Regions from separate parts of the Pseudomonas sp. HLS-6 TE3448 genome, predicted to be linked through region 2. Evidence: predicted binding sites of a transcription regulator. Region 2 holds the regulator's gene; each other region holds the start of a gene.
The links. The regulator sigma-54, encoded in region 2, starts transcription at its own class of promoters, with help from an activator protein. The targets are predictions, from matches to a motif close to ANTGGCATNNANNTTGCTNT.
Positions count from the first base shown of each region.

Region 1: the regulator sigma-54 is predicted to act here: its motif matches at 1,637-1,656, upstream of AB7M23_RS22375 (CmpA/NrtA family ABC transporter substrate-binding protein).
Region 3: the regulator sigma-54 is predicted to act here: its motif matches at 1,719-1,738, upstream of glnK (P-II family nitrogen regulator).

Region 1 is NZ_JBRJIO010000001.1:4,869,995-4,874,245, forward strand. It holds gene rmf (ribosome modulation factor) at 224-439, shown strand; gene AB7M23_RS22370 (quinone-dependent dihydroorotate dehydrogenase) at 534-1,559, opposite strand; gene AB7M23_RS22375 (CmpA/NrtA family ABC transporter substrate-binding protein) at 1,719-2,933, shown strand; gene AB7M23_RS22380 (ANTAR domain-containing response regulator) at 2,948-3,523, shown strand; gene AB7M23_RS22385 (nitrate/nitrite transporter) at 3,700-4,251, shown strand, end outside.
Region 2 is NZ_JBRJIO010000001.1:2,355,192-2,359,442, reverse strand. It holds gene lptC (LPS export ABC transporter periplasmic protein LptC) at 1-517, shown strand, start outside; gene lptA (lipopolysaccharide transport periplasmic protein LptA) at 504-1,028, shown strand; gene lptB (LPS export ABC transporter ATP-binding protein) at 1,028-1,753, shown strand; gene AB7M23_RS10845 (RNA polymerase factor sigma-54) at 1,933-3,426, shown strand; gene hpf (ribosome hibernation-promoting factor, HPF/YfiA family) at 3,510-3,818, shown strand; gene ptsN (PTS IIA-like nitrogen regulatory protein PtsN) at 3,831-4,251, shown strand, end outside.
Region 3 is NZ_JBRJIO010000001.1:1,524,232-1,528,482, reverse strand. It holds gene AB7M23_RS07135 (ammonium transporter) at 1-1,135, opposite strand, end outside; gene glnK (P-II family nitrogen regulator) at 1,177-1,515, opposite strand; gene AB7M23_RS07125 (accessory factor UbiK family protein) at 1,924-2,199, shown strand; gene AB7M23_RS07120 (ester cyclase) at 2,328-2,813, opposite strand; gene AB7M23_RS07115 (cache domain-containing protein) at 2,892-3,617, opposite strand; gene AB7M23_RS07110 (FadR/GntR family transcriptional regulator) at 3,614-4,251, opposite strand, start outside.

The DNA of each region.
Region 1 (4,251 bases), 2.5 Mb from region 2:
TTTTACTTATCCTTGTGACCCTATGAAAGGTTACGTCCTTATGACAAATCGATCATTCACAGTGTGTCGTGCATTGGTTAGAAATCAAACTATGTTGTCACCGCAACGGGGCAACACTTACTGCTCGCCACGCCGGCAGCGAGCGCACACCGGCAGAACGATTCTGCCCGGCCTCAGACGAGGCCGACGGGACATTACAGTCAACAAGTGAGGGCAACACCCTATGAGAAGACTTAAGCGTGATCCGTTGGAACGAGCATTTTCACGTGGCTACCAATATGGGGTCACCGGCAAATCCCGCGAGCTTTGCCCTTTTACTCTACCGTCGGTTCGCCAAGCCTGGATCAACGGCTGGCGTGAAGGACGCGGCGACAACTGGGACGGTATGACCGGCACTGCGGGTATCCACAGACTCAACGAACTTCACGCCGTTGGCTGAACGAGGATCGAATTCAATTAACCATGCCAGCCCTATCCGGGCGGCGGGCTAAGGCCCAAGGGCCCCTGACGGGGCCCTTTTTTATGCCTGCGGTTCAGCGGCCTGGTAACGCGGCAATCGCGTCTACTGCTTCGCGAATCAGCGCAGGCCCTTTGTAGATGAAGCCCGAGTAAATCTGTACCAGGCTGGCGCCAGCAGCGATTTTTTCTGCTGCATGCCGCCCCTCGGTAATACCGCCTGCGGCGATGATTGGCATCTTACCGGCCAGCTCACCGGCAAGAATCTTCACCGTATGGGTACTCTTCGCCAGCACCGGCGCGCCCGAAAGACCGCCCGCCTCGTCAGCATGCGGCAAGCCTTCGACCCCTTCGCGACTGAGGGTGGTGTTGGTTGCGATCACCGCATCCATGCCCGACTCCAGCAACGTTGCAGCCACCAGCGCAGTTTCTTCGTCGCTCATGTCCGGCGCAATCTTGATGGCCAGCGGCACACGCTTGCCGTGCTGCGTCACCAGTTGCTCACGACGCTCGGCCAGGGCTTCAAGCAATTGCTTGAGCGAGTCACCGAACTGCAGGGTGCGCAGGCCGGGCGTATTCGGCGAACTGACGTTGACTGTCACATAGCTGGCATGGCTGTAGACCTTGTCCAGGCAGATCAGGTAGTCATCCACTGCACGCTCGACCGGCGTATCGAAGTTCTTGCCGATATTGATGCCGAGCACACCGCGGTATTTGGCGGCCTGCACACGGGCAAGCAGGTGGTCGACACCGAGGTTGTTGAAACCCATGCGGTTGATGATTGCCTGGGCTTCAGGCAAGCGAAACAGGCGTGGCTTGGGATTACCCGGCTGCGGTCGCGGGGTGACGGTACCGATCTCGACGAAACCAAAGCCCAACTGAGCGAAACCGTCGATGGCCGCGCCATTCTTGTCCAGGCCAGCGGCAAGGCCGACCGGGTTGTCGAACGACAGCCCCATCACCGTCACCGGCAAACGGGCCGGCGCCTTGGTCAGCAAACCGTTGATACCCAGACGACCACCGGCACCGATCAGGTCCAGGGACAGGTCGTGGGAGGTTTCCGGGGAAAGCTTGAACAGCAGCTGGCGGGCCAGGTTATACATGGGCGGGCTTAGCTCGACGGAAATAAAAGCGCGATTATAGCGGCGGCACAGGCCCGAGGACAGCGCCACGACCCCGCCCTGGCATATGGGTTGCTTTGTCACCTCCACGAAACCTGTCTGCATTCGGGCAGGCAAGAACGACAGAGCGGTCAACATCACGTGAACACTACTCTCCCGGCAAACCCACTGGCCTGGGTCAATGGCAGCGATGCGCCTGAAAAGCACAGCCTGGATATCGGCTTCATGGCCCTGACCGACTGCGCCCCACTGGTCGTGGCCGCCACCCAGGGGTTTGCCCAGCCCTACGGCCTGGCCCTCAACCTCAAGCGCCAAAGCTCATGGGCCAACCTGCGCGACAAGCTGATCAGCGGCGAACTGGATGCCGCTCACAGCCTGTATGGCCTTATCTATGCGGTGCACCTGGGCATCGGGGGTGGCACCACCACCGACATGGCGGTGCTGATGGGGCTTAATCAGAACGGGCAGAGCATCAACCTCTCCAAGGCGCTGCAAAACCTGGGCGTGACCGATCCTGAAGCATTGGAGCGCCACGCGCACCAAAACCAGACAAAACTGACCTTCGCCCAGACCTTCCCGACCGGCACCCACGCCATGTGGCTGTACTACTGGCTCGCCAGCCAGGGTATTCACCCATTGGAAGACGTCAACAGCGTGGTGATCCCGCCAATGCAAATGCCCGCGCACCTGCAGGCCGGCCGGATCGACGGTTTTTGTGTGGGTGAGCCCTGGGCAGCCAGTACTGTCGAGCAGGGGCTGGGCTTCACGCTGGCGACCAGCCAGTCGATCTGGCCAGACCACCCGGAGAAAGTACTCGGCTGCACGCTCGCCTTCGTCGAGCGCTACCCAAACACAGCGCGGGCACTGGTGATGGCGGTGTTGGCTGCCAGCCGGTTCATCGAACAGAGCCCTGAAAACCGCCGCAGCACCGCGCAACTGCTCAGCGGCCGCAGTTACCTCGACACCCCGGTCAGCCACATTGAACCGCGCCTGCTGGGCGACTACCACGACGGCCTTGGCAACCACTGGCACGACCCGCATGCCTTGCGCCTGCACGATAACGGCCGCGTCAACCTGCCCTACCTGTCAGACGGCATGTGGTTCATGACCCAGTTCCGCCGCTGGGGATTGTTACGTGACGACCCGGACTACCTGGCGGTTGCCCAGCGCATTCACCAGTTGACGCTGTACCGCGAAGCCGCCGGCGCATTGGGCGTGTCTTGCCCGGAATCGGCCATGCGCAGCAGCCAACTGATCGATGGAACGCGCTGGGACGGCACCGACCCGTATGGATATGCCCGCAGCTTTCGCCTGCATGCCCTGGCCGACACGCCCGTGGCGCGCGCCCAGCACTGAGAGGAAAGGCCCCTATGCTGCGTATCCTGCTGATCGACGACACCGAGAAAAAAGTCGGCCGACTCAAAGCTGCGCTGATCGAAAGCGGGTTCGAGGTTATTGAAGAATCCGGGCTGACCATCGACCTGCCGTTGCGCGTCGAAACGGTGCGCCCAGACGTCATTCTGATCGATACCGAGTCACCCGGCCGCGACGTGATGGAACAGGTGGTATTGGTCAACCGTGATCTTGCCCGACCGATCGTGCTGTTTACCGACGAACACGACCCCAAAATCATGCGCCAGGCCATCCATGCCGGCGTCAGCGCGTACATCGTCGAAGGCATTCAGGCCAGCCGCCTGCAACCGATTCTCGAGGTGGCCATGGCCCGCTTTGAGAGCGATCAGGCCCTACGTGCACAGCTGCAGGCCCGCGACCAGCAACTGGCAGAACGCAAGCGCATCGAACTGGCCAAGGGCTTATTGATGAAGATGAAGCATTGCAACGAAGAAGAGGCCTACACCTTGATGCGGCGCCAGGCCATGAGCAAGCAACAGAAACTGATTCAGGTTGCCGAGCAGGTCATTGCCATGAGCGATTTGCTTGGCTGATCGCCATTCTGGCCCGGCTCTTGCTAATTCGTAGTCACAGGTAGCCAACGGCGGTTGCCACACATCTCCGACAAAGACGTCGCTCGCCCTCCAGCTCAGGCTGGTCGGGCAGCGGCGTTTTTTTCGTTTCGCCCTCCGGGGTACGACTTCCGTTGCAATGCTGACCGAGGTGTTCGATGAATACGAGCTTCTGGAAATCTGGCCATATCCCAACCCTGTTTGCCGCCTTCCTGTATTTCGACCTTAGCTTCATGGTCTGGTACCTGCTGGGCCCGCTGGCCGTGCAAATCGCCAGCGACTTGCAGTTGACCACCCAACAACGCGGCCTGATGGTGGCGACACCGATTCTGTCGGGTGCCATCCTGCGCTTCATCATGGGCGTGCTGGTTGACCGATTGTCCCCGAAAACCGCCGGACTGATCGGCCAGGTGATTGTCATCACCGCACTGTTCTGCGCCTGGCGCCTGGGGATTCACAGCTACGAACAGGCGCTGCTGCTTGGGGTTTTCCTCGGTGTGGCCGGCGCCTCCTTTGCTGTCTCCCTGCCGCTGGCTTCACAGTGGTACCCGGCCCAACATCAGGGCAAGGCCATGGGCATTGCCGGCGCAGGAAACTCCGGCACCGTGTTTGCCGCCCTCTTGGCTCCGGTGCTGGCCGCCGGCTTTGGCTGGAGCAATGTCTTTGGTTTCGCCCTGATACCGCTGATCCTGACCCTGGCACTGTTCACC
Region 2 (4,251 bases):
GGCGGCGGTTGGCTACTGGAAGGTCGGCCCCGATACTTTCCTCGAGAAACCGGTGGCCACTGTCGACAAAGGCGCCATCGACTATTACGCCACCAATGCCCACAGCGTTCAGTTTCTACCTGACGGCAAGCTGCAATACGACATGACGGCAGACAAGGTCGAGCACCTGCAGGCCAGCGAGATCACCCTGCTGACCACGCCCGACCTGCACATGTACCGCGGCACCGCCTACCCTTGGCACGTTCAGAGCGAACGCGGCGAGGTCAACCCGGACGGCACCGAAGTCGAACTGATTGACTCGGTACGGGTTGCCCGCACCGATGAACAGAACCGTGAAACCATTATTACCACGACCCGCATGACGGTATTCCCACAGAAGCAATATGCTCAAACCGAGCAAGCCGTTAGAATCGACGGCGCCGGTGGAACCACTACGGGCAAGGGAATGAAAGCGTATTTGAAAGACGGCAGGATGGACCTGCTGTCCAACGTAAGAGGACAGTATGAGGCTCGTTAAAACCCTCCCCTTTTTGCTCAGCCTGAGCGCAGCACTGGGAAGCGCGAGCGCCTTGGCCCTGCCGAACGACCGCGACCAGCCAATCCGCATCCAGGCCGATAACGCCCAACTGGACGACAAGAAAGGCATTGCCACCTACACCGGCGACGTGATCATCACCCAAGGCTCGATGATGATCAAAGGCAACACCGTGACCATCACCCGCTCCGCTTCCGGCGATATCGACGTGGTCACTTCGGTGGGCAACCTGGCGTATTTCGAACAGCAACAAAGCGCCGCAAAACCGGACAAGATGCAAGGCTATGCCGTGCAGATCCAATACCAGGCGCTGAAAGACCTGGTGGTTCTGACTGACCGGGCCAAGGTGATCAACGAAGGCAACACCACCGAAGGCGAGAAAATCGTCTACAACACCAAGTCTCAGGTCGCCACCGCCGGCCGCGGCAGCAACATTACCGCACCGCGCCCACGCATCGACATGGTGATCCAGCCGAAGAAGAAGGCCGAGTAATGGCAACCCTCAAAGCCCAGCACCTGGCCAAGAGCTACAAGAGTCGACAAGTCGTACGTGACGTCAGCCTGTCAATCGACAGCGGCCAGATCGTCGGCCTGCTCGGCCCTAACGGCGCCGGCAAGACAACGTGCTTCTACATGATTGTCGGCCTGGTACAGGCCGACCAGGGCCGCGTGCTCATCGACGACCTGGATGTCAGCCACCAGCCGATGCACGGTCGTGCACGCGCGGGTATTGGCTACCTGCCCCAGGAAGCCTCGATCTTCCGCAAGTTGTCGGTGGCCGACAACATCATGGCGATCCTGGAAACACGCAAGGAGCTGGACGGCGCAGGGCGTCGCAAGGAACTGGAAAGCCTGCTGCAGGAGTTTCACATCAGCCACATCCGCGACAACCTCGGCATGAGCCTTTCCGGTGGTGAACGTCGCCGTGTGGAGATCGCCCGCGCACTGGCGACTGCACCGAAATTTATCCTGCTCGACGAACCGTTTGCCGGTGTCGACCCGATCTCGGTCGGCGACATCAAGCAGATCATCCACCACCTGAAAGCCAAAGGCATTGGCGTTCTGATCACCGACCACAACGTCCGTGAAACACTGGATATCTGCGAAACCGCTTACATCGTCAACGATGGTCGCCTAATCGCCGAAGGTGATGCAGAAACCATCCTGGCCAACGAACTGGTGAAAGAGGTTTACCTCGGTCACGAGTTCCGCCTGTAAGCCCGAGGTGCGAGGCACCGCCAGAGCGCTGACGATCCGCCCAAATACCGGCTTATTTGTTACAGCGCTCTAGGCAAACACCTCGGTTTCAGGCATATAATTTGCTTAAAGAAGGCGCTTCGGCGCCCTTGTAGTGGATGGCGCATGTGCGCCGGCGAATAAGGTGTTAAGCCCCTGCCATGAAACCATCGCTCGTCCTAAGAATGGGCCAGCAACTGACGATGACACCGCAGTTGCAACAGGCCATCCGTCTGCTCCAGCTTTCCACACTGGACCTGCAGCAGGAAATCCAGGAAGCCCTGGAATCCAACCCGATGCTCGAACGCCAGGAAGATGGCGACGACTTCGATAACAGCGACCCGATGGCGGATAACGCCGAATCCAAGCCGACCTCGGAATCCCAGGAAACCAGCTTCCAGGAAACCGCCACTCCCGTGGAAAGCCTTGAAGAAGGTGAGTGGAACGAGCGTATTCCCAATGAGCTGCCGGTAGACACCGCCTGGGAAGATATCTATCAAACCAGCGCCAGCAGCCTTCCCAGCAACGATGACGACGAGTGGGACTTCACCACCCGCACCTCGGCGGGTGAAAGCCTGCAGAGCCACCTGCTGTGGCAGTTGAACCTGGCGCCAATGTCGGATACCGACCGACTGATTGCCGTCACCCTGATCGACTGCATCAACAACCAGGGCTATCTCGACGAAACACTGGAAGAGGTCTGTGAGTCCTTCGACCCGGAACTCGATATCGAACTGGACGAAGTGGAAGCCGTCCTGCACCGCATCCAGCAATTCGAGCCTGCCGGTATAGGCGCCCGCAACCTGAGCGAATGCCTGTTGTTGCAGTTGCGTCAGATGCCGGCACAAACACCCTGGATGACTGAAGCGCAACGACTGGTCAGCGACTACATCGACCTGCTCGGCAGCCGCGACTACAGCCAGCTGATGCGCCGCATGAAGCTCAAGGAAGACGAGCTGCGCCAGGTGATCGAACTGGTACAAAGCCTGAACCCACGCCCTGGCTCACAGATCGAGTCCAGTGAACCCGAATACGTGGTGCCTGACGTGATCGTGCGCAAGGACAGCGATCGCTGGCTGGTTGAACTGAACCAGGAAGCCGTCCCACGCCTGCGCGTCAATCCACAGTACGCAGGCTTTGTACGCCGCGCCGATACCAGCGCAGACAACACCTTCATGCGCAATCAGCTTCAGGAAGCCCGCTGGTTCATCAAGAGCCTGCAAAGCCGCAACGAAACGCTGATGAAGGTTGCCACCCAGATCGTCGAACACCAGCGCGGATTCCTCGACCACGGTGACGAGGCCATGAAGCCGCTGGTACTGCACGACATCGCCGAAGCGGTGGGCATGCACGAGTCGACCATATCCCGGGTGACCACGCAAAAGTACATGCATACCCCGCGTGGCATTTACGAACTGAAGTACTTTTTCTCCAGCCATGTCAGCACCTCCGAAGGCGGAGAATGCTCGTCCACGGCGATTCGCGCGATCATCAAAAAACTGGTTGCAGCGGAAAATCAGAAAAAGCCATTGAGTGACAGCAAGATCGCTGGTTTACTGGAGGCACAAGGCATCCAGGTAGCACGACGCACCGTCGCCAAGTACCGCGAATCGCTCGGCATTGCACCGTCGAGTGAACGCAAGCGACTGATGTAACGCACCTGAGGTGTGCCACCGCAATTCAAGTGGCAGGCGCAATACCTGCCTCTTTATGCACCGGCAACAAAAGGAGAAGCTGTATGCAAGTCAACATCAGTGGACACCAAGTAGAAGTCACCGAAGCGCTGCGCACTTATATCGGGGAAAAACTCGAGCGTGTTGAGCGTCACTTCGACAAGATCACCAATGTGCAGGTCATTCTGGAGGTCGAGAAGCTGAAACAGAAAATCGAGGCCACCCTGCGCATCCCTGGCGGCGAAGTCGTCGCCAATGCCGAGCATGAAGACATGTATGCCGCGATCGACCTGCTTGCCGACAAGCTCGACCGCCAACTGAAAAAACACAAGGAAAAACAGCAGGCCTTGCTGCAAGGTGCAGCCGCTCGCTGATCCCCCCCACTCATGATCCGACTTGAAGATATCCTGACCCCCGGCCGTTCACTTGTGAACGTGCCGGGCGGCAGTAAAAAACGCGTACTCGAACACATTGCCAACCTGATTGACCGGGAAGTACCGGATCTGGAAATGCAAGATGTCTTCGAGAGCCTGATTGCCCGCGAAAAACTGGGTTCAACCGGTTTCGGCAACGGTATCGCCATTCCACACTGCCGCCTCAGTGGCTGTGCCGCGCCGATCAGTGCGCTGCTCCACCTGGATGCCCCCATAGATTACGACGCCATCGATGGTGCTCCCGTAGACCTGCTGTTCGTACTGCTGGTTCCGGAAGCCGCCACCGACGAGCACCTGGAGCTGCTGCGCCAGATCGCCAGCATGCTTGACCGCAAGGACGTTCGCGAAAAACTGCGTGCGGCCGGCGATAGCC
Region 3 (4,251 bases), 830 kb from region 2:
AACCACCCAGGGACGGCGCAGCAAACACACCGGTCAGGAGCGCGCCGACAATACCGCCGATGCCGTGTACACCAAAGGCATCCAGCGAGTCGTCGTAGCCCAGTTTGCGTTTGAGGCTGGTAGCGCAGAAGAAGCAGATCACCGAAGCCACCAGGCCGATCACCAGCGCCCCCATCGGGCCTACGGTACCAGCGGCCGGGGTGATGGCTACCAAGCCTGCAACCACACCCGAAGCGATACCCAGAGCGCTTGGTTTACCATGCGTCAGCCACTCGGCAAGCATCCAGCCCAGCGCAGCGGCGGCGGTGGCAATCTGGGTGACCAGCATGGCCATGCCGGCGGTGCCATTGGCGGCGGCGGCAGAGCCGGCGTTGAAGCCGAACCAGCCGACCCAGAGCATGGCCGCGCCCATCAGGGTGTAACCCAGGTTGTGAGGCGCCATTGGGGTGATCGGGAAGCCTTTACGCTTGCCCAGCACCAGGCAAGCCACCAGGCCGGCGATACCGGCGTTGATATGCACCACGGTGCCGCCAGCGAAGTCCAGCACGCCCCAGTCCCACATCAGGCCGCCGCTGCCACTCCAGACCATGTGCGCAATCGGCGCATAGACCACGGTGAACCAGATGGCCATGAAGATCAGCATGGCCGAAAACTTCATGCGCTCGGCAAAGGCACCGACAATCAGTGCCGGCGTAATGATCGCGAAGGTCATCTGGAAGGTGATGAACACGGCTTCCGGAAACAACGCCGTCGCGGAGGTGAGGCTCGATGGCGTCACACCGGCGAGGAACGCCTTGGACATGCCGCCGACGAAAGAATTGAAGTTGACTACGCCCTGTTCCATACCGGTGGTATCGAACGCCATGCTGTAGCCATAAACGACCCAGAGAATACTGATCAGGCCAGTGATCGCGAAACACTGCATCATCACCGACAGGACGTTCTTGGACCGCACCATGCCGCCGTAAAACAGCGCCAGGCCGGGGATGGTCATGAACAGCACCAAGGCTGTAGAGGTCAACATCCAGGCGGTATCGCCGGAGTTGAGCACAGGTGCTGCGTCCTCTGCCAGGGCCAGGCCAGGCATTACGAGGGACAAAAGGGCTCCTAGCCCTGCGAACTGACGCAGAGTCATGATGTTATCTCCTGGGGCGTTGGGTTTGGGGCGGCTTTTTGTTAGATCGCGTCGGTATCGGTTTCGCCGGTACGAATACGGATAGCCTGTTCCAGATTCACCACAAAGATCTTGCCGTCACCGATCTTGCCGGTATTGGCCGCCTTGGTGATGGCTTCGATGACCCGGTCCAGATCCTTGTCGTCAATGGCGACATCAATCTTCACTTTGGGCAGGAAATCGACCACATACTCCGCACCGCGATACAGCTCGGTGTGGCCTTTCTGCCGACCGAAACCTTTGACTTCGGTAACGGTAATGCCCTGCACGCCGATTTCAGACAACGACTCGCGCACGTCGTCCAATTTGAACGGCTTGATGATGGCAGTGACTAGCTTCATGAAACTTTCTCCCGAATTGGTGGACTTGCCCCAGGAAAACAAACCCGACTCAAGTCTAAGCGCAGCGCTTGGCTTTGTAACGCGTCGTCGACCACTCATCCTCAAGCCGACGCCACAAACCACGTCTTACGAAACACGTCCTTCGCTCCATTTGCGCACTGCATCGTCACAGCGACAGCATCGGTGCATGGGTCACAGTGGTCTAAGCAGAAACCTTGCCATGTCCGACAAATTCACCAATTACAACGACTTACGGCAACCCGATCAGTTTGGCCATTCGCCAGCAAGGTTCGGACGCACAACTACGGTGCGCGGCATTGCGCCGCGATGCGCAAAAAGTGTGCAATGCGAGCCCGGTTTCCTTGCGTGATACACTGCCGGCCTTGTGGAATTTTCTGGATACTGCCCATGCTCGCGCCCAAAGCCTTTCTCGATGCCCTGAGCGACCAGGCCTCGCGCCTTTTCAGCAGCGACACCTCACAGCCTCGCAGTGAACTGGAAAGCCAGTTCAAGGCGCTGCTGCAAAGCGGTTTCAGCAAGCTTGAACTGGTCAGCCGCGAAGAGTTCGACAGCCAGATGGTGGTATTGGCCCGTACCCGCGCCCGCCTGGAGGCGCTGGAAGCCAAAGTGCTGGAACTGGAAGCGCGGATGACCCCGCCGGTTGAAACCGCCACCGAGCAGTAATCACCCACGCGCAGCGGCTGACACCGAGCCTGCTCCGTGGGAACAAGGCTTGCCTTGCGATAGCATCTAAGCGCTGCGAAGTTGAGTACGCAGCGCGTAGATGCTGGCAAGCCCCGCTCGCGGCCCGCTTACCAGCCCAACTGTTTGTTGAACGACAACGCATCGTAGTAATCATGCTGCGTCGCGATCTTGCCATCCTTCAGGCGGATGAAACTGACCCCTTTGAAACTCAACGGCTTGTTGGTTGCAGGGGTTTCAGGTGCCCAGGCACCGGTGTTATGGCCATCGAACTGCCATTCAAAGGCAATGTTGTCGCCTTCAATGATCGGCTCGCCAACCATTTGCCACTTCAAATCCGGCACGGCATCGATAAACAGCTTGATGACTTTATCCCTGGCCGTTTCCCGGCCGACTTGAGGGATCCCTACGGACGCATCCAGAAACTCCCCGTTTTCAGCAAAGTACTGCGCCGCCGCATTGGGGTCATGCTTGTTCCAGGCACTCATGTAAGCATCGATGATGCTCCGGGTGCTCTGTTTTTCCGCTGCAATCGACAACTGGGCGAACAAGAGCATGCAAAGGAGGCTAACGAGACGTATCGACAGTCGACGCATGGTATTTCCTCTTCGATTGTTGCTGTTGTGGTAGAAACGGAAACAGGTGTCAGTGGTGCGTTAAGGGTAGGCCACGGCCTATCGCGGCGTTGGCAGTTCAACCAATGACCACTCGATCGATAACGGTTCAAGCTTTCGCACGTTGGCGGCTGCAGGGCGGCTGGCAATGTTCCCCACGAACCAGTTGGCCGAATTGGCGGCAACGATTCGGCCTTCAGCATTGATGATGAACGCCTCGTTCTTCATCCGCAGCAGGCACCGGGTGAGCAGCTGATCGAATTCGTGCAGGGCGATATCCGCTGCGGCAACGCCGACAAAATGCCCCTTGGCAACAATCGGAACGGAGAAGGCCAGTATGTAAAGCTCTGTACCGTACAGGTCAACGAACGGCCCCTCGATCGACGCTTCACCCGTCAGTTTAGGACGCGTAAACCAAGGCATGCCCTGGTAGTTGTAGAAGCTCTCGCTTTGACGATTGAAGTTCAGCATCATCGGGGCGACTTTGCCGCTGGAGGGGCGGTAGAACCACTCAAGAAACAATTCTTGGTCCGCAAGCTCACCCGGCTCCAGCACCACCCCCGTCCCGTGGATATAGCTGTCGTTTGCCAACAGCCGCGCTTCAATGGTCGCCTGAAGAAAAGCGAGGTCTTTGGAGGTCGGCTTCCGCCCTTCGGCATCCAGCGCCTCCCAGACCGTTACCACCTCCCCGGCCAAGCTGTTCAATTGCTCGAACAGGGTGCAGAAGATCGCTTCCAATCGCTGGGCACACTGATGAAGCTCTTCGTTTTGTTCGACTGTGATCATGGTGATGTAGCCTCTTGCAGCTCAAGCAGTGCGTAGCGCAAATCCATCAGGCGTTTTATGCCCTCTTTGACATGAGCCTCTGTCAGCGCACTGGCCAGATTAGACTCACCGGCCATCACGGCCTGCAGGATCGCCCGGTGCTCCGCAATGACCGTACTCTTGTGAGCGTCCGCCATAGAAATCCATAGCAACTCGCCCATTTGGGACTGAAGGCGCATTTCTGCGTGCGTCAATCGCACCGACTGCGCAGCAACCGCAACCTCGATATGAAATCGTGCATCCGCCCGGCGAAGCTCGCTTCGGGTCGTGGCCTCTTGGAGCGCCGTCACGAAATGCTCCAGCCTTTGATGCTGGGCACTGGTAGATCGGCTGGCCGCCAAGCCTGCGGCAGTAGCCGAAATAGCGATCTGCTCGTCGCACAGGTCGCGAAGCTCCAGCGAACTCATCGCACTGAGCCTGGCCTTGAGGAAGTCATCGGAAACCTCCACAGGGGCACAGACGAAACTGCCGCCGTTTCTGCCGCGCTTGGTTGCAACAACACCCCGCTGACGCAAAATCGCCAACGCGTCGCGCAATGTCACGGTCGCCACGCCGAAGCGCGTCGCCAGTTCACTCTCACTGGGCAACTGCTCAC